2 regions of the Streptomyces sp. NPDC091387 genome follow, and region 2 is predicted to be linked to the other one. Evidence: predicted binding sites of a transcription regulator. Region 2 holds the regulator's gene; the other holds the start of a gene.
What was found. The regulator HspR, encoded in region 2, represses chaperone genes until heat shock. The targets are predictions, from matches to a motif close to TTGAGNNNNNNNNNCTCAA.
Positions count from the first base shown of each region.

Region 1: the regulator HspR is predicted to act here: its motif matches at 1,352-1,370, upstream of lon (endopeptidase La).

Region 1 is NZ_JBIVTZ010000002.1:371,383-382,139, reverse strand. It holds gene lon (endopeptidase La) at 1-1,329, opposite strand, end outside; gene ACIQM0_RS06020 (spermidine synthase) at 1,788-2,480, shown strand; gene ACIQM0_RS06015 (response regulator transcription factor) at 2,716-3,453, shown strand; gene ACIQM0_RS06010 (HAMP domain-containing sensor histidine kinase) at 3,450-4,526, shown strand; gene ACIQM0_RS06005 (multifunctional oxoglutarate decarboxylase/oxoglutarate dehydrogenase thiamine pyrophosphate-binding subunit/dihydrolipoyllysine-residue succinyltransferase subunit) at 4,784-8,599, shown strand; gene fxsT (FxSxx-COOH system tetratricopeptide repeat protein) at 8,827-10,757, opposite strand, start outside.
Region 2 is NZ_JBIVTZ010000013.1:255,433-266,189, forward strand. It holds gene clpB (ATP-dependent chaperone ClpB) at 1-1,581, opposite strand, end outside; gene ACIQM0_RS27185 (TIGR03618 family F420-dependent PPOX class oxidoreductase) at 1,796-2,200, shown strand; gene ACIQM0_RS27190 (hypothetical protein) at 2,315-2,635, opposite strand; gene ACIQM0_RS27195 (helix-turn-helix transcriptional regulator) at 3,009-3,983, shown strand; gene ACIQM0_RS27200 (LuxR C-terminal-related transcriptional regulator) at 4,168-5,202, shown strand; gene ACIQM0_RS27205 (heat shock protein transcriptional repressor HspR) at 5,369-5,815, opposite strand; gene dnaJ (molecular chaperone DnaJ) at 5,817-7,010, opposite strand; gene grpE (nucleotide exchange factor GrpE) at 7,143-7,802, opposite strand; gene dnaK (molecular chaperone DnaK) at 7,799-9,655, opposite strand; gene ACIQM0_RS27225 (sugar transferase) at 10,116-10,757, shown strand, end outside.

The DNA of each region.
Region 1 (10,757 bases), on a different contig from region 2:
GGAGCCGACCTTGTCGATCTCGTCGAGCAGGACGACCGGGTTCATCGAACCGGCCTCCTTGATGGCGCGGACGATGCGCCCGGGAAGCGCGCCGACGTAGGTGCGCCGGTGGCCGCGGATCTCGGCCTCGTCCCGGACACCGCCGAGCGCGACGCGGACGAACTTGCGGCCCATGGCGTGCGCGACGGATTCCCCGAGCGAGGTCTTGCCCACGCCGGGCGGACCGACCAGGGCCAGCACGGCACCGCCGCGCCGGCCGCCGACAACGCCCAGACCGCGGTCCGCGCGCCGCTTGCGCACCGCGAGGTACTCGGTGATGCGCTCCTTCACGTCCTGGAGGCCCGCGTGCTCGGCGTCCAGGATCGCCTGGGCGCCGCGGATGTCGTAGGCGTCCTCGGTCCGCTCGGTCCACGGCAGTTCGAGGACGGTGTCGAGCCAGGTCCTGATCCAGGAGCCCTCGGGGCTCTGGTCGGAGGAGCGCTCCAGCTTGTCGACCTCCTTGAGCGCGGCCTCGCGCACGTTGCCGGGGAGATCGGCGGCCTCGACACGGGCCCGGTAGTCGTCGGACTCGTCGCCGGAGCCGGAGTCACCGTTGAGCTCGGAGAGCTCCTTGCGTACGGCGTCGAGCTGGCGCCGCAGCAGGAACTCGCGCTGCTGCTTGTCGACGCCCTCCTGGACGTCCTTGGCGATCGACTCGGCGACGTCCTGTTCGGCGAGGTGTTCGCCGAGCCACTGGATGGCGAGCTTCAGCCTGGCGACCGCGTCGGTGGTCTCCAGCAGCCGCACCTTCTGGGCGACGGTGAGGAAGGGCGAGTATCCGGAGTTGTCGGCGAGCGTGGAGAGGTCCTCGATCTGCTGGACCCGGTCCACGACCTGCCAGGCGCCGCGCTGCTTCAGCCAGCTGGTGGCGAGCGCCTTGTACTCCTTGGCCAGCTCGGCGGCGGCGCCGGGAAGGGGATCGGGGACGGTGGAGTCGACCCGGGTCCCCTCCACCCAGAGCGCCGTGCCGGGCCCACTGGTCCCGGCGCCGATCCGTACCCGGCCGCGGCCTCGGATGAGCGCGCCGGGGTCTCCGTCGGAGAGCCGTCCGACCTGTTCGACGGTGCCGATGACACCGATCCCGGTATAGGTGCCGTCGATGCGCGGAACGAGCAGCACCTCGGGCTTGCCGCCGCCCTCGCGGGCCGCGGCCTGGGCGGACTCCACCGCGGCGCGTACGTCGTTGTCGGACAGGTCCAGAGGTACCACCATCCCGGGCAGCACGACCTCGTCGTCGAGCGGCAGCACAGGCAGGGTGAGCGGTGTGACCGCATTGGACTCAGTAGCCATGATCTCCCCTTCGGCAGTCAAGTTGAGCTATGAAGACTCAATGCTTCTGAGCCGCTCAATGTTCCCCGGGGTGTGTTCGCTGTGAGCGATCACGTGGGCGGCCACCGCTGCGCCTGCCTCCATGTGCCCTGTGTCCAACGCCGTACGGGGTTCGGGTAGTCCCCCCGCCTTGTGCTCCGGGCGAAATCCGGTGGAAGGCGGCAGGCGGGCGTGGGCGATCAGCGGCGACGCCGAGGTCACCCGGCCGGCCGCGGACGTGACGGTCGCCGCGCCGCCACGGGCGCGCTGAGGCCACCGGCGCGCCGGGGCGGAGAAGCGTCCGGCCCGTCCCCCGAACGGGGCCGGACCGGTGCCCGATCGGGCAATCCGCTGGCCCGGACGCGGCCCGGCGGGCCAGGATGGCCGGGACACAGAGCGGCGGTGACCCGGCCGTCGACCGACCACCGGAGACCCGCGCCATGCACCACACCCACGGCCCCGACGCCCTCGCCCCCGTCACCCTCGAGCGCCGGGAGGGACCGTACGGAGAGGTCGTCCTGCGCCGGCGGGGCGACGGCTTCGAGATCATTGCCAACGGGTGCTTCCTGATGGACACCTCGGACGGGCGCTCCGAGCGGCTGCTGATCGACGCCGCGCTCGCCGCGCTGCCCGCCGGGCGGCCGGCCCCGGCGGTGCTGATCGGCGGGCTCGGGGTCGGGTTCTCGCTCGCGCGGGCCGCCGCGGAGCCGCGCTGGGGGCGGATCACGGTGGTGGAGCGGGAGCGGGCCATCGTGGACTGGCACCTGGACGGGCCGCTGGCCGGGATCTCACGGGCGGCGCTCGCCGACCCGCGGACCGCGGTCCTGACGACGGATCTCGTCGCCCACCTCCGTACGACTACGGAACGTTACGACGCCCTGTGCCTGGACATCGACAACGGGCCCGACTGGACGGTCACGGAGGACAACGGAAACCTCTACTCCCCCGCCGGTCTCGCCGACTGCCACCAGCGGCTCACACCCGGCGGAGTGCTCGCCGTGTGGTCCGCACAGCCGTCCGATAAGTTCGAACAAGCCTTGCGCAATGCCGGATTCCATGGGGTTCGAACCGAAGAAGTAGGCGTTGCCCGAGGTGTGCCCGACGTGGTCCATCTCGCAATTCGTGCCGCCTGAGATCCCCCCGCCGGGTATGCGGGCCCCCGGGACGCCCGGGGGCCAAGCGCCACAAGAGCGACACTCCGCCTCCTCCGCGCGGCCGACGAGCTTCCACGCCCTTGCACCCTGCGTAGCCGGGAGCCGCCCGCTGCCTTTACGCTGCTGACCGATAGCGGGATCTCCCACGAAATTCACAAGCGATAACCGTGCGTCCGGGGGAATGGCCTCCGTGAGAACGGGCAGGGGCGGGGCGATGGAACAGACACACACCACCCACAACGGTGTCGCGGCCACCCCGGGCGCGCAGCGCCGGGTGCTGGTGGTCGAGGACGACGCGACAATCGTCGATGCCATTTCCGCCCGGCTGCGGGCCGAGGGCTTCCTGGTTCAGACCGCGCTCGACGGCCCCGCGGCCGTGGACGCGGCCGAGGCCTGGCAGCCGGATCTGATGGTGCTCGACATCATGCTCCCCGGTTTCGACGGGCTGGAGGTCTGCCGCCGGGTGCAGGCCCAGCGCCCGGTGCCGGTCCTGATGCTGACCGCCAGGGACGACGAGACCGACATGCTCGTCGGCCTCGGGGTCGGCGCCGACGACTACATGACCAAGCCGTTCTCCATGCGTGAGCTGGCGGCCCGGGTGCACGTCCTGCTGCGCCGGGTCGAGCGGGCCGCGCTGGCCGCCGTGACGCCGCGCAGCGGCATACTGCGCCTCGGCGAGCTGGAGATCGACCACGCGCAGCGCCGGGTGCGGGTGCGGGCGGACGACGTCCACCTGACGCCGACCGAGTTCGACCTGCTGGTCTGCCTGGCCAACACGCCGCGCGCCGTGCTCTCCCGGGAGCAGCTGCTGGCCGAGGTCTGGGACTGGGCGGACGCCTCCGGCACCCGGACCGTCGACAGCCACATCAAGGCGCTGCGCCGGAAGATCGGCGCGGAGCGGATCCGTACCGTGCACGGCGTCGGTTACGCCCTGGAGACCCCGGCGCCATGACCGGGCCCGGACCGGGGCTGCGGCCGTTCTCGATCAAGGCCAAGCTGGGCACGCTCGTCGTGGTCTCGGTGTTCATCACGACCGGGCTGCTGATGGTGGCCCTGCGCACCCGTACCGAGCTCCGGTTCATCACGGTGTTCTCGGTCATCGCGACCCTGCTGATCACCCAGTTCGTGGCGCACGGCCTGACCGCGCCGCTGGACGAGATGCGGGCCGTGGCCCGGTCGATCTCGCACGGCGACTACACCAGACGGGTGAGCGGCGCCGACCGGCGTGACGAGCTGGGCGACCTGGCGCAGACCATCAACCTGATGGCCGACGACCTGGAGGCCGTGGACCGGCACCGCAAGGAGCTGGTGGCCAATGTCTCACACGAGCTGCGCACCCCCATCGCGGCGCTGAGAGCCGTACTGGAGAACGTCGTGGACGGGGTGTCCTCCGCCGACCCCGAGACGATGCGCACGGCCCTCAAGCAGACCGAGCGGCTCGGCAGGCTGGTGGAGACGCTGCTGGACCTGTCCCGGCTGGACAACGGCGTGGTGACGCTGCGGGCCGGCCGGTTCGAGGTGTGGCCGTACCTGTCGGGGGTGCTGAAGGAGGCGAACCTCGCCACCGGCCACCGCCGGCTGTCCTCCGGCTCCGGCAACTCGACCCGCAAGGACGTCCACCTGCATCTGGACGTGTCCCCGCCGGAGCTGACCGCGCACGCGGACGCGGAGCGGCTGCACCAGGTGGTGGCGAACCTGATCGACAACGCGGTCAAGCACAGCCCGCCGCACGGCCGGGTCACGGTGCTCGCACGGCGCGGGGCGCTGCCGGAGTCGCTGGACCTGGAGGTCCTGGACGAGGGCCCCGGTATTCCGGAGTCCGAGCGGCACCGGGTCTTCGAGCGTTTCAACCGGGGCGAGGTGACATCCCCGCACGGTCCGGGCAGCGACGGCGGTACGGGGCTCGGCCTGGCGATCGCCCGCTGGGCGGTGGATCTGCACGGCGGGCGGATCGGTGTGGCCGAATCAGCTCGCGGATGCCGCATCCGCGTCACTCTTCCGGGGATCCATCAACCGCGAGGTTGACATAGGGTTCGAAGCGGAAGGGCACGTTCTGCGTGTTCTGTTCAAGGGGTACGGTCCAAGGGGCCGTAACTGCGGTCTCGCGTACCCGGAGCAAAGCGGAACCAGGCTTGTTTCCCGCCATTTCCTGCGCCGAAACCCGACTTTCGATGTGACTTGCACGACGAAGACCGGCCCGGTCCGCATGGAACGGTCCGGGAGGCGTAGCCTTGATTTCCGCTGTCCACCACCTTGTGAAGCGGAAGAGGGCGGTTGCCGCCGTGTCGTCTCAGTCCCCCAGTAACTCGAGCATCTCGACCGACCAAGCCAGCCCGGGTTCGAACCCGGCTGCTGCTTTCGGCCCCAATGAGTGGCTCGTCGACGAGATCTACCAGCAGTACCTCCAGGATCCCAACACGGTCGATCGCGCCTGGTGGGACTTCTTCGCCGACTACAAGCCGGGTACGTCCGGCACGGCGGACAAGCCCGTTCCCGGCGCCGCAGCCGCGGGGGCTGCGGTGCCAGCGGCTCCGGCCGTGACCGCACCGACCTCCACCGACCACACCGCTCCGGCCGCGCCGACGCAGCCCGTGGCCCAGGCCCCGGCCGCGCCCGCCGCACCGGCGCCCGCTCCGGCCGCTCCGGCACCCGCCGCCCCGGCGGCTCCGGCGAAGGCCGCCCCGGCTCCGGCCGCGAAGGCCGCCGCCGCTCCGGCCACCGAGGCCCCGGCCGGGCCCGAGTACGTGACGCTGCGCGGCCCCTCGGCCGCGGTCGCGAAGAACATGAACGCCTCGCTGGAGCTGCCGACGGCCACGTCCGTCCGCGCCGTCCCGGTGAAGCTGCTCTTCGACAACCGCATCGTCATCAACAACCACCTCAAGCGGGCCCGGGGCGGGAAGATCTCCTTCACGCACCTCATCGGGTACGCGATGGTGCAGGCCCTCAAGGCCATGCCGGCGATGAACTACTCCTTCGCGGTCAAGGACGGCAAGCCGACCCTGGTCAAGCCGGAGCACGTCAACCTCGGCCTGGCCATCGACCTGGTGAAGCCGAACGGTGACCGCCAGCTGGTCGTCGCGGCCATCAAGAAGGCCGAGACGCTCAACTTCTTCGAGTTCTGGCAGGCCTACGAGGACATCGTCCGCCGGGCCCGCAACGGCAAGCTCGGCATGGACGACTTCACCGGCGTCACCGCCTCGCTGACCAACCCCGGCGGCATCGGCACCGTTCACTCGGTGCCCCGCCTGATGCCCGGACAGGGCCTCATCATGGGCGTCGGCGCGATGGACTACCCGGCGGAGTTCCAGGGCACGTCGCAGGACACCCTCAACAAGCTCGGTATCTCGAAGGTCATGACCCTGACCTCGACGTACGACCACCGGGTCATCCAGGGCGCGGCCTCCGGCGAGTTCCTGCGGATCCTCAGCCAGCTGCTGCTCGGCGAGAACGACTTCTACGACGAGATCTTCAAGGCGCTGCGCATCCCCTACGAGCCGGTCCGCTGGCTCAAGGACATCGACGCCTCGCACGACGACGACGTCACCAAGGCCGCACGGGTCTTCGAGCTGATCCACTCCTACCGGGTCCGCGGCCACGTCATGGCCGACACCGACCCGCTGGAGTACCGCCAGCGCAAGCACCCCGACCTGGACATCACCGAGCACGGCCTCACCCTGTGGGACCTGGAGCGGGACTTCGCCGTCGGCGGCTTCGCCGGGCAGACCCTGATGAAGCTCCGCGACATCCTCGGTGTGCTGCGTGAGTCGTACTGCCGCACCACGGGCATCGAGTTCATGCACATCCAGGACCCGAAGGAGCGCAAGTGGCTCCAGGACCGGGTGGAGCGTCCGCGCCCCGCGCCGGAGCGCGAGGAGCAGCTGCGGATCCTGCGCCGCCTCAACGCCGCCGAGGCGTTCGAGACGTTCCTGCAGACCAAGTACGTCGGCCAGAAGCGGTTCTCCCTGGAGGGCGGCGAGTCCGTCATCCCGCTGCTCGACGCGGTCATCGACTCCGCGGCCGAGGCGCGCCTCGACGAGGTCGTCATCGGCATGGCCCACCGCGGCCGGCTGAACGTGCTGGCGAACATCGTCGGCAAGTCGTACGCGCAGATCTTCCGGGAGTTCGAGGGCAACCTCGACCCCCGTTCGATGCACGGCTCCGGCGACGTCAAGTACCACCTGGGCGCCGAGGGCACCTTCACCGGTCTGGACGGCGAGCAGATCAAGGTCTCGCTGGCCGCCAACCCCTCGCACCTGGAGGCGGTCGACCCGGTCCTGGAGGGCATCGCCCGCGCCAAGCAGGACATCATCAACAAGGCGGGCACGGACTTCACGGTCCTGCCGGTCGCGCTCCACGGCGACGCGGCCTTCGCGGGCCAGGGCGTCGTCGCCGAGACGCTCAACATGTCGCAGCTGCGCGGCTACCGCACCGGCGGCACCGTGCACGTGGTGATCAACAACCAGGTCGGCTTCACCGCCGCCCCGGAGGCCTCGCGCTCCTCGATGTACGCGACGGACGTCGCGCGCATGATCGAGGCGCCGATCATCCACGTCAACGGTGACGACCCGGAGGCCGTGGTCCGCGTCGCGCGGCTCGCCTTCGAGTACCGGCAGACGTTCAACAAGGACGTCGTCATCGACCTCATCTGCTACCGCCGCCGCGGTCACAACGAGGGCGACAACCCGGAGTTCACCAACCCGCAGATGTACACGCTGATCGACAAGAAGCGCTCGGTGCGCAAGCTCTACACCGAGTCCCTCATCGGTCGCGGCGACATCACGCTGGAGGAGGCCGAGCAGGCGCTCCAGGACTTCCAGGGCCAGCTGGAGAAGGTGTTCGCGGAGGTCCGCGAGGCCACCTCGGCACCGTCCCAGCCGCATGTCCCGGACGTCCAGGCCGAGTTCCCGGTGGCCGTGACCACCGCGGTGTCCTCGGAGGTCGTGAAGCTGATCGCCGAGTCGCAGGTGAACATCCCCGACGGGATCACCGTCCACCCGCGTCTGATGCCGCAGATGCAGCGCCGTGCCGCCTCGGTGGACAACGGCACCATCGACTGGGGCATGGGCGAGACGCTGGCCATCGGATCGCTGCTGATGGAGGGCACCCCGGTCCGGCTCGCCGGCCAGGACACCCGCCGCGGCACGTTCGGCCAGCGCCACGCGGTCCTCGTCGACCAGAAGACCGGCGAGGACTACACCCCGCTGCTCTACCTCTCCGACGAGCAGGCCCGCTACAACGTCTACGACTCGCTGCTCAGCGAGTACGCGGCGATGGGCTTCGAGTACGGCTACTCGCTGGCCCGCCCGGAGTCGCTGGTCATCTGGGAGGCCCAGTTCGGTGACTTCGTCAACGGCGCGCAGACCGTCGTCGACGAGTTCATCTCCTCGGCCGAGCAGAAGTGGGGCCAGACCTCCGGCGTCACACTGCTGCTGCCGCACGGCTACGAGGGCCAGGGCCCGGACCACTCGTCCGCCCGCCCGGAGCGCTTCCTCCAGATGTGCGCGCAGGACAACATGACGGTCGCCATGCCGACGCTGCCGTCGAACTACTTCCACCTCCTGCGGTGGCAGGTGCACAACCCGCACCACAAGCCGCTGATCGTCTTCACCCCGAAGTCGATGCTCCGGCTCAAGGCGGCCGCGTCGACGGTCGAGGAGTTCACCACCGGTGGCTTCCGTCCGGTGATCGGCGACGCGTCGGTCGACCCGAACGCGGTCCGCAAGGTCGTCTTCTGCACCGGCAAGGTCTACTACGACCTGGAGGCCGAGCGGGAGAAGCGCGGCGTCACGGACACCGCGATCATCCGCCTCGAGCGCCTGTACCCGCTGCCGGGTGCCGAGCTCCAGGCGGAGATCGCCAAGTACCCGAACGCCGAGAAGTACCTGTGGGCCCAGGAGGAGCCGGCCAACCAGGGCGCCTGGCCGTTCATCGCCCTGAACCTCATCGACCACCTGGACCTGGCCGTCGGCGCCGACGTCCCGCACGGTGAGCGTCTGCGCCGCATCTCGCGGCCGCGCGGCTCGTCCCCCGCGGTCGGCTCGGCCAAGCGCCACCAGGCCGAGCAGGCACAGCTGCTCGAAGAGGTCTTCGAGGCCTGACCGGCACCTCACGAACCGGGGGCCCGGCACTGCGAGAGATTCGCGGTGCCGGGCCTTCGGCGTTGTCCCGGGTCATCAGATGATGAGCGGCTCGAACGGCCGTCAGGACACGGGGCCGTTCGGTCTCGTAGCCGCGGCCTCCGGATCGCCCAGGGGCCACCCACCACGACCGGGATCGGACCGTCCTCCCCTGGTGCCACAGCACCCACTGGGTTCCGGGCAGGTGCTCAGATCATCTGCGGCTCGAAGTCCCAGAACGGCCGGTTGCGGGAGCGTGCGGAGACGGTGTGGACGTGCTGGGCGCCCAGGGTGGTCGCCAGATCGTCGAGCGCCTCCGCCTCGACCTTGTCCGCCCGCTGCCGGTCGCGGAGTCCGCGCAGGTCGGCCGCGTGCGCGATGCGGGCGGTCAGGGTGAGCGGGTGGGTCCTGCCGAGGGTCTCGGTGGCCCGGGTGACGACCGAGTCCGTCAGCGCGGCGGCGGACTCGGGGTCGCCCACGAGATTGCGCAGCGCCGCGGCGTTGACCGCACAGCCGAGCGTCCAGGGGTGGTTCTCGCCCACCGCCCGGCCCATGTCCACGAGCACCTCCTCCATGAGGTGGTACGCGTGGTCCCGCTCCCCGACGTTGCGCAGGATCAGCGCGTGGTTGCCACGGGTGCCCGCCACAAAGGGGTGCTGGTCGCCCAGCATGTCCACGTACCCCTGCACGACCTTCTCGCTTATGGCGCGGGCCTGGTCGATGTCCGCGTGCTCCCGGGAGAAGAAGCTCTGGCTGGCCGCGAACATCATGGTGAGCGGGTCGTCCTCACCGAGTACCCGCTCGCCCCGCTCCAGCACCCGGCTGAACAGCGTCGCCGCCTGCCTCCGCTCACCAGAGCGGTAGTAGCAGAGCGCGAGGTTGTGCTCGGCCTGCAGGGTCTGCGGGTTGTCCTGGCCCATGACGATCCGGTGCACGCGGACGCTCTGGGTCAGGAGCGACTCCGCCTCGGTGTAGCGGCCGAGGAGGCGCAGGTCGGTGGCGTAGTTGACCTCGGAGTAAAGGGTCCAGCTGTGGCGCGCGCGGAGCAGTTGCCGACGCGCCTCCAGGGTGCGCCGGTTGAGTTCCAGTGACTCCTCGTACCGCCCGAGCAGGCGCAGGGACATACCCAGGTTGTTCTGCGCGCTGAGCGTGCGCGAGTCCTGCTCCCCCAGCAGTTCGCGGTACGAGGCAAGGATCCAGGCGGACATCTCGTGCGCCTCGTCGTACCGCCCGAGGCCGCGCAGGTCGGCCGCGAGGCCACTGGCAGCACGCAGGTGCTCCAGGTCCTCGGGGCCCCGTTCGGCGCGCAGGTGGTCGACGGCGGCCCGCTCGATCGCCTCGGTACCGGCGTAGTCGCCGACCGCGCGCAGCAGGTTGGCGTAGTTGTAGCTGAGGTCCCAGACCCGGGGGTGGTTCTCGCCCAGCAGCTCGCCCCAGGCCTTCATGGCGCGGGAGCCCAGCTTGATGCCGGCCCGGTACTCCCCGGAGAGGTACATGTAGCGCAGGCAGTTGAGCACCAGCGAGTGCACCGCGGGGTCGGTGCTGAGCAGCACGTCGGCCCACTTCAGGTGCGGGGTGATCTCGGCGTATCCGGGCCACAGCCGGGTGTCGGTGGGGCGGCCGGGATCCGCGGAGGCGAGTGCCCGGCGGACCACGTCGGTGAATTCCTCGCGGTCGCGCTCCGGCATGTCCTTGCGGACGATCTGGTGGACCATGCGGTGCAGATAGATCGACTCGCCGGCGGACGTCTCGTCGATGACGGACTCGTGGGACTCCAGGCGGACCACGGAGTATTGGCGCAGCTGGCTGATCGCCCTGTTCCACAGCAGCGGGTCGTTCATCAGGCCGGAGAGCTGCTCGGGCAGCTCGCCCGGTGGCATCTCCTTCAGCAGCCGTACGGGGATGGAGCCGGGTGCGAAGAAGCTGCACAGGCGGAGCAGGTCGACGGACTCGGGGACGGTGTCCCTGAGCTTGTTCAGCAGTATCGACCAGGCGGTCTGGAAGGCCAGCGGGAAGTCGGCGGAGACCTTGACGACGTCCTGGTCGATGCCGCCGCCGAGGAGCTCGATGTACTCCTCGACCGACATGTCGGAGTCGTTGAGCCAGCCCGCGGTCTGGTCGAGCAGCAGCGGGAGGTCCT
Region 2 (10,757 bases):
CTTCGCGGCCTCCTGCTCGGCCTCGGCGGCCTCGGCCAGTTCCCGTTCAAGGCCTGGGATCTCGCCGTAGAGCAGCTTGGAGGCGCTGTCGAAGTCGCCGTCGCGCTGGGCCCGTTCGGCCTGTCCGCGCAGATCGTCGAGGCGCTCCTTCAGCTCACCGACCCGGTTGAGGCCCTGCTTCTCCTTCTCCCAGCGGGCGTTGAGCCCGCGCAGCTCCTCCTCCTTGTCGGCGAGGTCGCGGCGGAGCTTCTCCAGCCGCTGCTTGGAGGCGGCGTCGGACTCGTTCTTGAGGGCCAGCTCCTCCATGTGCAACCGGTCGACGGCGCGCTGGAGTTCGTCGATCTCGACGGGCGAGGAGTCGATCTCCATGCGGAGCCTGGAGGCCGCCTCGTCGACGAGGTCGATGGCCTTGTCGGGAAGGAAGCGGGAGGTGATGTAGCGGTCGGAGAGGGTCGCGGCGGCGACCAGCGAGGAGTCCGCGATCTGCACCTTGTGGTGGGCCTCGTAGCGGCCCTTGAGCCCGCGCAGGATCGCGATGGTGTCCTCGACGGACGGCTCCGCCACCAGCACCTGCTGGAAGCGGCGTTCCAGGGCGGGGTCCTTCTCGATCCGCTCGCGGTACTCGTCGAGCGTGGTGGCACCGACCATCCGCAGCTCGCCGCGGGCCAGCATGGGCTTGAGCATGTTGCCCGCGTCCATGGCGGAGTCGCCGCCCGCGCCGGCGCCGACGACGGTGTGGAGCTCGTCGATGAACGTGATGATCTGGCCGCCGCTCTCCTTGATCTCGGAGAGGACGGTCTTCAGCCGCTCCTCGAACTCGCCGCGGTACTTCGCGCCCGCGACCATCGCGCCGAGGTCCAGCGAGACGAGCCGCTTGTTCTTGAGGGACTCGGGGACGTCCCCCTTGACGATGCGCTGGGCGAGCCCCTCGACGACGGCCGTCTTGCCGACGCCGGGCTCCCCGATGAGCACGGGGTTGTTCTTGGTGCGGCGCGAGAGCACCTGGACGACGCGGCGGATCTCCTGGTCACGGCCGATGACCGGGTCGAGCTTTCCCTCGCGTGCGGCCGCGGTGAAGTCCGTACCGAATTTCTCCAGGGCCTTGTACTGGCCCTCCGGGTCGGGTGTGGTCACCCGGCGCCCTCCCCTGCTCTTCTCGAACGCGGCCAGCAGCTTCTTCGCACTGGCCCCCTGGCCGTCGAGGATCTCACCGGCGCGGCCGCCCTTGGCCGCGACCCCGATCAGCAGATGCTCGGTGGAGATGTAGTCGTCGCCGAGTTCCTTGGCCCGCTGCGCCGCGTCGGAGATCACGGCGAGCAGCTCGCGGTTGGGCTGCGGCGGTGCGACGGTCGATCCGGTCACGCTGGGCTGGGCGGCCAGCAGCCGCTCGGTCCCGGTGCGGACGGCGACCTGGTCCGCCTCGACGGCGGCGAGCAGATCGACGATGTTCTCGTTGTCCTCGCCCGCGAGCAGCGCAAGCAGCAGATGTCCCGGGGTCAGATCGGGGTGCCCGTCCTTCACGGCCCTGCTGGTGGCCGCGTTGATGGCGTCCCGGCTCCTGTTGGTCAGCTCGGCGTCCACGTGCGCTCTCTCCTCCTTGCGACGACTGGCCCGTACTCACTTCTGACACGCTGAACGTGCACAAAGTTGAGTCTATTCCACTCAACGCAGAAAACGGTCCACTCCCGCATCGCTCCGCACCGTTGCGCGCTGCCGCGCACCTCATGTCCGAGTGAACCGGCCGCCCGGCCCGCCCGCCACCGCAGGCCGGAGCGGGGCTGCCTACCCTGGGCCCATGGCAGTCGACGTACGCGATCCCGGCCCCGAGTACCTGGCCTTCTGGCGCGAGCCCCATGTATGCACCCTCACGACACTGCGCCCCGACGGCACCCCGCACGTGGTCCCGGTGTGCGTGACGTACGACCCGGAGGCCGGCCTCGCCCGCATCATCACCGGCAGGAACAGCCGCAAGGTCGCCAACATCCTGGCCGCGGGCCCGGACGGCGCACGGGTCGCGGTCTGCCAGGCCGAAGGACGCCGCTGGGCGACCCTGGAGGGCGTCGCCAGGGTGCGCACGGAGCAGGACAGGGTCGACGACGCGGTACGCCGCAAGACGGCCCGCTACGGGCGCGCGCCGAAGCCCAACCCGGACCGCGTCGCCATCGAGATCACCCTGGACCGGGCCCTGGGCCGCGGCTGACCGGAAGCCGCGGCTGACCGGAAGCGCACAGCACAACGGCGCCACCGTGTTCAGGTCACGGTGACGCCGTTGTGTGGGGGAGTGTCTGAGCGACGTGGAACGACGGGGGATCGCTCAGGCACTGCGGGGGGTGGCGGAGATGGCTTCAGGTTCGAACAGCTGGTGGTCACGCTGTGCGAGGTTCACAAAGATCATGTCGTACCGAATGGCGCAGCGCACGGGCTGCGGCGCTCCGCGCGGCTTGCGGAGGCACCGGTAGGCGCGGACCTCGCCGTCGTCCTCACGGGCGACGACGACCGGGTCGCCGAACAGAGTGACCATCAACGAATCACCACGGTGGGGGAGTGCCGTGACGAGGTCGATGAAATGCCACCCTGAGCGGTAGGCGGTTGCCATCTCACGCCGGAAGGTCCGGTCGTCCGGTGGAGTGGTCACAAGTCTGCCCTGTTCTCCACGGAGTTCCCCCAGCCGACGTCGGACTGGTGAAGGTCACCGGTGGCCGCGGGCTGTACGTTGCCCCAGCCGACATCGCCCTGGTAATGGTCGACGGCAGCGCTTGCCTGCGCATTGCCCCATCCAACGTCCGGAGTAGAGCCATGCGTCACGAGCAGCAGTGCAGCAGCCGCGAACGCAGTGCCAAGCACTGACCGAAGCATTCTCTTGTACATAGTCGGCTTCGTCCTCACTTGATGGATCCTCTCCCCCGCTCTCCAAGAGACGATGGCTCATTCGGACGCGTCAATGCCACAGGAGCGATGCATCATGTTCCTGAATGTTCAGGACCCTGGGGGGTGGAGTTTTGCCTATAATGGACACGAAACCGACACATACTCATGCGGTCACGAATCTGTGCACCGAGGGTGCCAGGCTGTATGCGGCCGCGCTGAGCGTGGGCCGCCTCGCCCGCGCCGAGGTCAGGTCCGCACCCTGCCTCGTCAAATTCGGCCTGCTGCTGCCCGATCCGGACGACGCCTCGTGGCTTCGCCCGGTTCCACCGACGGCCGCACTGGCTCAGCGCCTCTACCCGCTGGAACGCGAGATCCTGGATCGCAGGCGGACGTCCGTCGAGCTGGCCGAAGCCTTCGAACCGTTCCTGGCCATCAGCGCCCAGAGCCCCGCGCCCACACACGCGATCACGGTGCTGGAAGGCATGGACCGGATCAACGGAGCGCTCGACCTGGCCATCGCGGAGAGCCGGACGGAAGTGCTGACCGTCCAGCCCGGAGGCAAACGCAGCGAGGAGGTCCTCGGCGAGGCCCTGACCCGCAGCAAACCTCTCATAGATTCCGGCATCAGCGTCCGCACCCTCTACCAGCACACGGTCCGGCACAGCCAGCGCACGTTCGCCTACGTCGACCTCATGGCGGGCGCCCGGATGGAGATCCGCACGCTCGAGGAGCTCATCGAGCGCCTCATCATCTGCGACGACACCGTAGCCTTCATCCCGGTCCAGGACGACCTGCCCGTCGCCCTGGAGCTACGGCACCCCGCACTGGTCGCCTATCTGACGAAGGTCTTCGAACAACTCTGGCGCCGCGCCGTCCCGTTGGACGAGGCAGCCCCGTACGACCCGGCCCGGGACGGCATCACCGGCGTCCAGCGCGCCATCGCCACGCTGCTGATCGAGGGGCACGTCGACGAGGCCATCGCCCGCCGGCTCGGCATGAACGTCCGCACCTGCCGCGCCCATGTCGCCAAGCTGTCCGCCGTGCTGGGAAGCACGAGCCGCGCCCAGCTCGGCTACCTGATAGCCCAGTCAGGAATCCTCGATCAGGATTCCTGACCGGCCGACACTCCAGAGGCCCCCACCCCGGGCCGGAGACATGGCCACGTGCCTCGGAGGGACGTGGCCAAGGCCCCGATCGGCCGGGAGAGTTCCCGGCTCCCCCGACAACATCCACAGTGGCCCGCGAACTACGCTGCCACCACCGTCATCTTGCTGCACTGCCAAAAGTGGGGGGTCACGAATGGGCAGGGATGAGGACACAACGGCGCACGCCCACGAGGGCCGTTCGCTGTGCGACACCGCGGTCAGGATCTACACCGAGGCGCTGAGCGCGGGACGGATACCCCGGGCCGCCATCCAGCCGGCCCCCTGCCTCACCGAGTTGGCGCTGGTCCACCCCGACCCGCAGGACGACGCCTGGGTGCGTCCCGTGCCGCCGTCCGCCGCCCTGGCCCACCTGCTGCAGCCCGTCGTCCGGGAGATCCACGAACGCGTCAGCCTCTCGGCCGCGCTGGTCGACTCGCTGGCACCGCTGGCCGGCGTGGCCAGTACGGACCCCAACCTCGCCATCACCGTCCTCGAGGGCATCCCCCTGATCGACGCCACCATCCAGAACGCGACGGAGAGCGCCACGGAGGAGATCCGGACGCTGCAGCCGGGCAGCACGCGGCCGCCCGACCACCTCCAGAGGGCGCTGTCGCGGGCCCGGCTCACCCTGGAGCGGGGCACCCCGCTCCGGCACATCTACCAGCACCCCATCCGCTACAACCAGACCTTCAAGGCCTATCTGAACCAGATACCGCCGGGCCTCATCCAGATCCGCACGCTGGAGCAGACGGTCGAGCGGCTGCTCGTCTTCGACCGGACCGTGGCCTTCATCCCCGCCAACGCGGCGCGCGACGTCGCGCTGGAGATCCGCCACCCCGCGCTGGTCCGCTATCTGATCCAGATGTACGAAGTCCTCTGGGCGCAGGCCACCCCGCTCACCGATCCGGTGCCGGCCGCCCCGGCCAGCACCTCGGTCACCGCCGTCCAGCTCAGCGTCGCCCGCCTCCTGGTCGAGGGCCACACGGACCAGGTCGTGGCCGGGAAGCTCGGCATCAGCGTCCGCACCTGCCGCGCCCACGTCTCCAGGCTCATGCACACGCTCAACGCCACCAGCCGCACCCAGCTCGGCGCCCTGCTCGTCGGCTCCGGGATCGCCGGGCCCCGGCCGGGACAACACGAAGGCCCGCCGCCCCGCGCGAGCGGGACGACGGGCCTCGGGAAGTGCTGAGGTACTAGGGCCTTTCGTTTGGATCGGGCTGGATCAGGGAGTGGGGTCTGGCGTCGTGCATCGCAAGGCGGAGGATTGAGGCAACGCGGAGCGTTGGTGATTGACGACAACGCCGCGAGGTGCGGCGCCAGACCCCACGAGCCCAGCATGATCCAAACGAGAGGCCCTACTCCTTGGGCCGCTTGGGCCGCCAGACCACCAGGGCGCTGGTGTGCTGCACGTCCTGGTACGGCACCAGATCGCGCCGGTACGACGCGTGCACCTGCGCCTCGCGCTGCTGCAGCGTCACCGCCGCTCCGTCCACGGCCGCCGAGAGCTCGGCGACACGCTGCTGGAGGGCCGCGACCTGGTTCTCCAGCTCGATGATGCGCTTGATGCCGGCGAGGTTGATGCCCTCGTCCTGCGACAGCTGCTGCACGGTGCGCAGCAGCTCGATGTCGCGGGCCGAGTAGCGCCTGCCGCGCCCGGCCGTGCGGTCGGGAGAGACCAGGCCGAGGCGGTCGTACTGGCGCAGCGTCTGGGGATGCAGGCCCGAGAGCTGGGCCGCGATCGAGATCACGTACACCGGGGACTCTTCGGTCAGTTCGTACGGATTACGCCGGCGGCCGTCCATCTCAAGCTCCCTTCGCTGCCTGGAACAGCTCCGCCCGCGGGTCCTGGTCCGCGGTCGCCTTGCGATAGGCCTCCAGGGCGTCCCGGGCGTCCGTGCCCAGGTCCTGGGGAACGACCACCTCCACGGTGACCAGCAGGTCGCCGCGGCTGCCGTCCTTGCGGACCGCGCCCTTGCCGCGGGCGCGCATGGTGCGCCCGTTGGGCGTGCCGGCCGGAAGCTTCAGGGTGACCGGCGGTCCGCCGAGCGTGGGCACCCTCACCTCGCCGCCGAGCGCCGCCTCCGTGAAGGTGACGGGCACGGTGACCGTGAGGTTGTCGCCCTTGCGGCCGAAGACCGGGTGGGTGTCGACGTGGACGACGACGTAGAGGTCGCCGGCCGGTCCGCCGCGCTCGCCGGGGCTGCCCTTGCCGCGCAGCCGGATCCGCTGGCCGTCGGAGACGCCCGCCGGAATCCTGACCTGCATGGTGCGGGACGACTTCGCCCGGCCGCTGCCCTTGCAGACGTCGCAGGGGTCCTGGGCGATGAGCCCACGGCCCTTGCAGTCCACGCAGGGGTCGGTGAGCGAGAACCCGCCGCCGGTGCCGCGCGAGACCTGGCCGGTGCCGACGCAGGTCGGGCAGACCCTGGGGGTGCCGTTCTTGTCGCCGGTGCCGGAGCACGCCTTGCAGGGCGCCTGGCTGGACATCCGCAGCGGGACCGTGGCCCCGTCGACCGCCTCGGTGAAGCTGAGCGTCACCTCGGACTCGATGTCCTGGCCGCGGCGCGGCTGCACCCGGGTGCCGGCTCCGCCGCCCCGGTTGAAGAGGCCGCCGAAGACATCGCCCAGGCCGCCGCCACCGCCGCCGAAGCCGCCGGCTCCGCCGCCCTGGCCACCGCCCGGGGCGCCTCCGAAGAGGTCCCCCAGGTCGAAGTTGAAGTTGCCGCCACCACTGCCGGGTCCGGGGCGGAAGCCGCCGTTGCCGAAGAGGGCGCGGGCCTCGTCGTACTCCTTGCGCTTCTTGGTGTCACCGAGGATGTCGTTGGCCTCGGAGATCTCCTTGAAGCGCTCCTCCGCCTTGTTGTCACCCTTGTTGGCGTCCGGGTGGAACTCGCGGGCGAGCTTCCGGTACGCCTTCTTGATCTCGGCGTCCGTGGCGTCCTTCGGGACGCCGAGAACCTTGTAGTAGTCCTTCTCGACGAAGTCCTTCGTACTCATCGACGTCCCTCCTTCCGGACGACCGGCCCAGGGCCTTCCGCCGGGATCCTGCCGGGCTCGTGGAGCCCCGCCTGATCCCGGCCGAAGGCCCTGCGGGCCGGGCGGTGTGCCGCCAAGTGGTCGGACGGAATGTCAGACCTCCTCGCCGCCACCGCTCTCCTCGTCGGCTGCCTGCTCTTCTTTCGCGTCCTTCGCGGCCGCGGGCGTCGCCCCGGGCTGGGGTTCGGCCACCGCCACCCGTGCGGGACGGATGGTGCGCTCGCCGATCCGGTACCCGGGCTGCAGGATCGCCACGCAGGTCGTCTCGGTGACGTCCGGCGCGTACGAGTGCATCAGGGCCTCGTGGATCGTCGGGTCGAAGGGCTCGCCCTCCTTGCCGAACTGCTGCAGGCCGAGCTTGGCGACGACCGTCTCCAGCGATTCGGCCACCGACTTGAACCCGCCCAGGAGCTCGCCGTGCTCGCGGGCCCGGCCGACGTCGTCGAGCACGGGCAGGAGCTCGGACAGGAGACCCGCGACCGCGATCTCCTTGACCGTGACCCGGTCCCGCTCCACACGGCGGCGGTAGTTCTGGTACTCGGCCTGGAGCCGCTGGAGGTCTGCCGTGCGCTCGGAGAGCGCGGTGCGGACCTGGTCCAGCTGTGCCGTCAGACCGGCTGTCTGGTTCGCGTCCCCGGCGGGGGCCGCCGCCTCCTCGGAAGAGGGGGTGGCGGCCTCCGTCCCGGCGTCGTCAGAGGTGGCGCCGGAGGGGACGTCGGGCTTCTCCTCGAAGCCCGGAGTCTCCTCGGTCACGCCGCACCGCCCTTGGTGTCCTTCTCGTCGTCGACGATCTCGGCGTCGACGACATCGTCCTGACCGTCGCCCTGGGCCTGCCCGGCACCCGGCTGCGCGTCCTGCGGGCCGCCCTCGGCCTGGGCGTTGGCGTACATCGCCTGGCCCAGCTTCTGGGAGACGGCCGCGACCTTCTCGGTGGCGGTACGGATCTCGGCGGTGTCCTCGCCCTTGAGCTTCTCCTTCAGCTCGGTGAGCGCGGCCTCCACCTCCGTCTTCACGTCGCCGGGGACCTTGTCCTCGTTGTCCTTGAGGAACTTCTCCGTCTGGTAGACGAGCTGCTCGCCCTGGTTGCGCGACTCGGCGGCCTCGCGGCGGCGGTGGTCCTCGTCCGCGTACTGCTCGGCCTCTTCGCGCATCCGGTTGACCTCGTCCTTCGGCAGCGAGGAGCCACCGGTGACGGTCATCTTCTGCTCCTTGCCGGTGCCGAGGTCCTTGGCAGCGACGTGCATGATGCCGTTGGCGTCGATGTCGAACGCCACCTCGATCTGCGGGACGCCACGCGGGGCCGGCGGCAGGCCGGTCAGCTCGAACATTCCGAGCTTCTTGTTGTACGCCGCGATCTCGCGCTCGCCCTGGTAGACCTGGATCTGCACGGACGGCTGGTTGTCCTCGGCCGTCGTGAAGATCTCGGAGCGCTTGGTCGGGATCGTGGTGTTGCGCTCGATGAGCTTCGTCATGATCCCTCCCTTGGTCTCGATACCGAGGGACAGCGGGGTCACGTCGAGGAGCAGGACGTCCTTGACCTCGCCCTTGAGGACACCGGCCTGGAGCGAGGCGCCGATGGCGACGACCTCGTCCGGGTTCACACCCTTGTTGGCGTCCTGGCCGCCCGTGAGCTCCTTGACGAGCTCGGCGACGGCCGGCATACGGGTCGAGCCACCGACGAGAACGACGTGGTCGATCTCGGAGAGCTGGATGCCCGCGTCCTTGATGACGTTGTGGAACGGGTTCTTGCAGCGGTCCAGGAGGTCCGCGGTGAGCTGCTGGAACTGCGAGCGCGTGAGCTTCTCGTCCAGGTGCAGCGGGCCCTCGGCCGACGCCGTGATGTACGGCAGGTTGATCGTGGTCTCCGTCGAGGACGACAGCTCGATCTTCGCCTTCTCCGCGGCCTCGCGGAGACGCTGGAGAGCCATCTTGTCCTTGGACAGGTCCACGCCGTGCCCGTTGGCGAACTGCTTCACCAGGTAGTCGACGACGCGCTGGTCCCAGTCGTCACCACCGAGGTTGTTGTCACCGTTGGTGGCCTTCACCTCGACGACGCCGTCACCGATCTCCAGGAGGGACACGTCGAACGTGCCGCCACCGAGGTCGAAGACGAGGATCGTCTGGTCGTCCTTGTCGAGCCCGTACGCCAGCGCGGCGGCCGTCGGCTCGTTGACGATGCGCAGGACGTTCAGGCCCGCGATCTCGCCGGCCTCCTTCGTCGCCTGACGCTCGGAGTCGTTGAAGTACGCCGGGACGGTGATCACCGCGTCGGCGACCTTCTCGCCCAGGTACGACTCGGCGTCACGCTTCAGCTTCTGCAGGATGAAGGCGCTCATCTGCTGCGGGTTGAAGCTCTTGCCGTCCAGGTCGATCTTCCAGTCAGTGCCCATGTGGCGCTTGACGGAGCGGATGGTCCTGTCGACGTTCGTCACTGCCTGGCGCTTGGCGACCTCGCCGACCAGAACCTCGCCGTTCTTCGCGAAGGCGACGACGGACGGCGTGGTCCTGGCGCCTTCGGCGTTGGTGATGACGGTGGGCTCGCCGCCTTCGAGAACGCTGACGACGGAGTTAGTCGTGCCCAGGTCGATGCCGACCGCACGTGCCATTTCAATTCCTCCAACTGACTACTTGAGTGGATCTGGCTCAAGGATGCATGACATCGCTCCCGGAGTCAACAGACCTGAGTCGAGGCGACTCAACTATCGTGCACACACTCCGCGCCACCAGTGAATTGTTCACCTTTGTGACGACGGACACATCTCACATATGACTCACGCGGGGACGGATTCGAGCCGACCGCGGACGACACCTGCCCGCCCGGTGGGCCACACACCCCTCACCATCATCGCGCCATGGGATCGTTCTGTCACAAAATGGCGTGAGCCGCACAAAACAGACAGCCAACCGGTGGCAGGCGATCAACCCGCCCGGCAGTCGGCCCGCCAGGCATCACCCCCGGGCGGCCGCCCCCGGCAGCCAACCGCCGCGGCCGATCCCAGGCAGGTGCGAACGATGCAGACCCAGAGGCCGAGGCCGAGACAGAGGCAGGCGCCGAGGCGCAGCCCGGTGCGGCATCCGTGGCAGACGGCACGGCATCCCTGGCAGCCGCCGCGGCCGTCCCGCACGGCGAGCGCCCTCGCGGCCCTGCGGGCGCTGGCCCCGGCAGCCCCGCCGCGCCCCTCCGCCAAGCGCACCCTGGACCTGCTCCTCGGCTCCGCGCTCCTCCTCCTGGCCACCCCCGCCCTCGCGGCGGCCGCCCTCGTCCTCGCCGTGCGGCGGCGCCCCGGCGGCGTACTGACGCGCTCCCCCCGCACCGGACTGGCGGGCAGGCCCTTCGTGCTGCGGTCCCTGCGCACCCGGCGGCTGCGGCTGGACGTGCTCTCCCGGCTGCCCCACGTCGTACGGGGCGAGCTCTCCCTGGTCGGCCCCGAACCGCTCGCACCGGGCGACGAACGAGGCGCGGCGGCCGGTGCGCGGGACTGGCGGCGGGAGCTGAAGCCCGGACTGACCGGCCTGGCCCAGGTGCGCGGCCGCTCCACGATGCCGTGGGACGAGGCGGACCTCCTCGACCAGCACTACGCCGAGCACCACGGGCTCGCGCTGGACCTGGCGATCCTGGCCGAGGCGGTGCACGCACCGCTGCGCGGGGCGGTCCGCGGCCTCACCCGGCGCGGCCAGGCATGCCTGAGCGACACAGATCACCGCCTG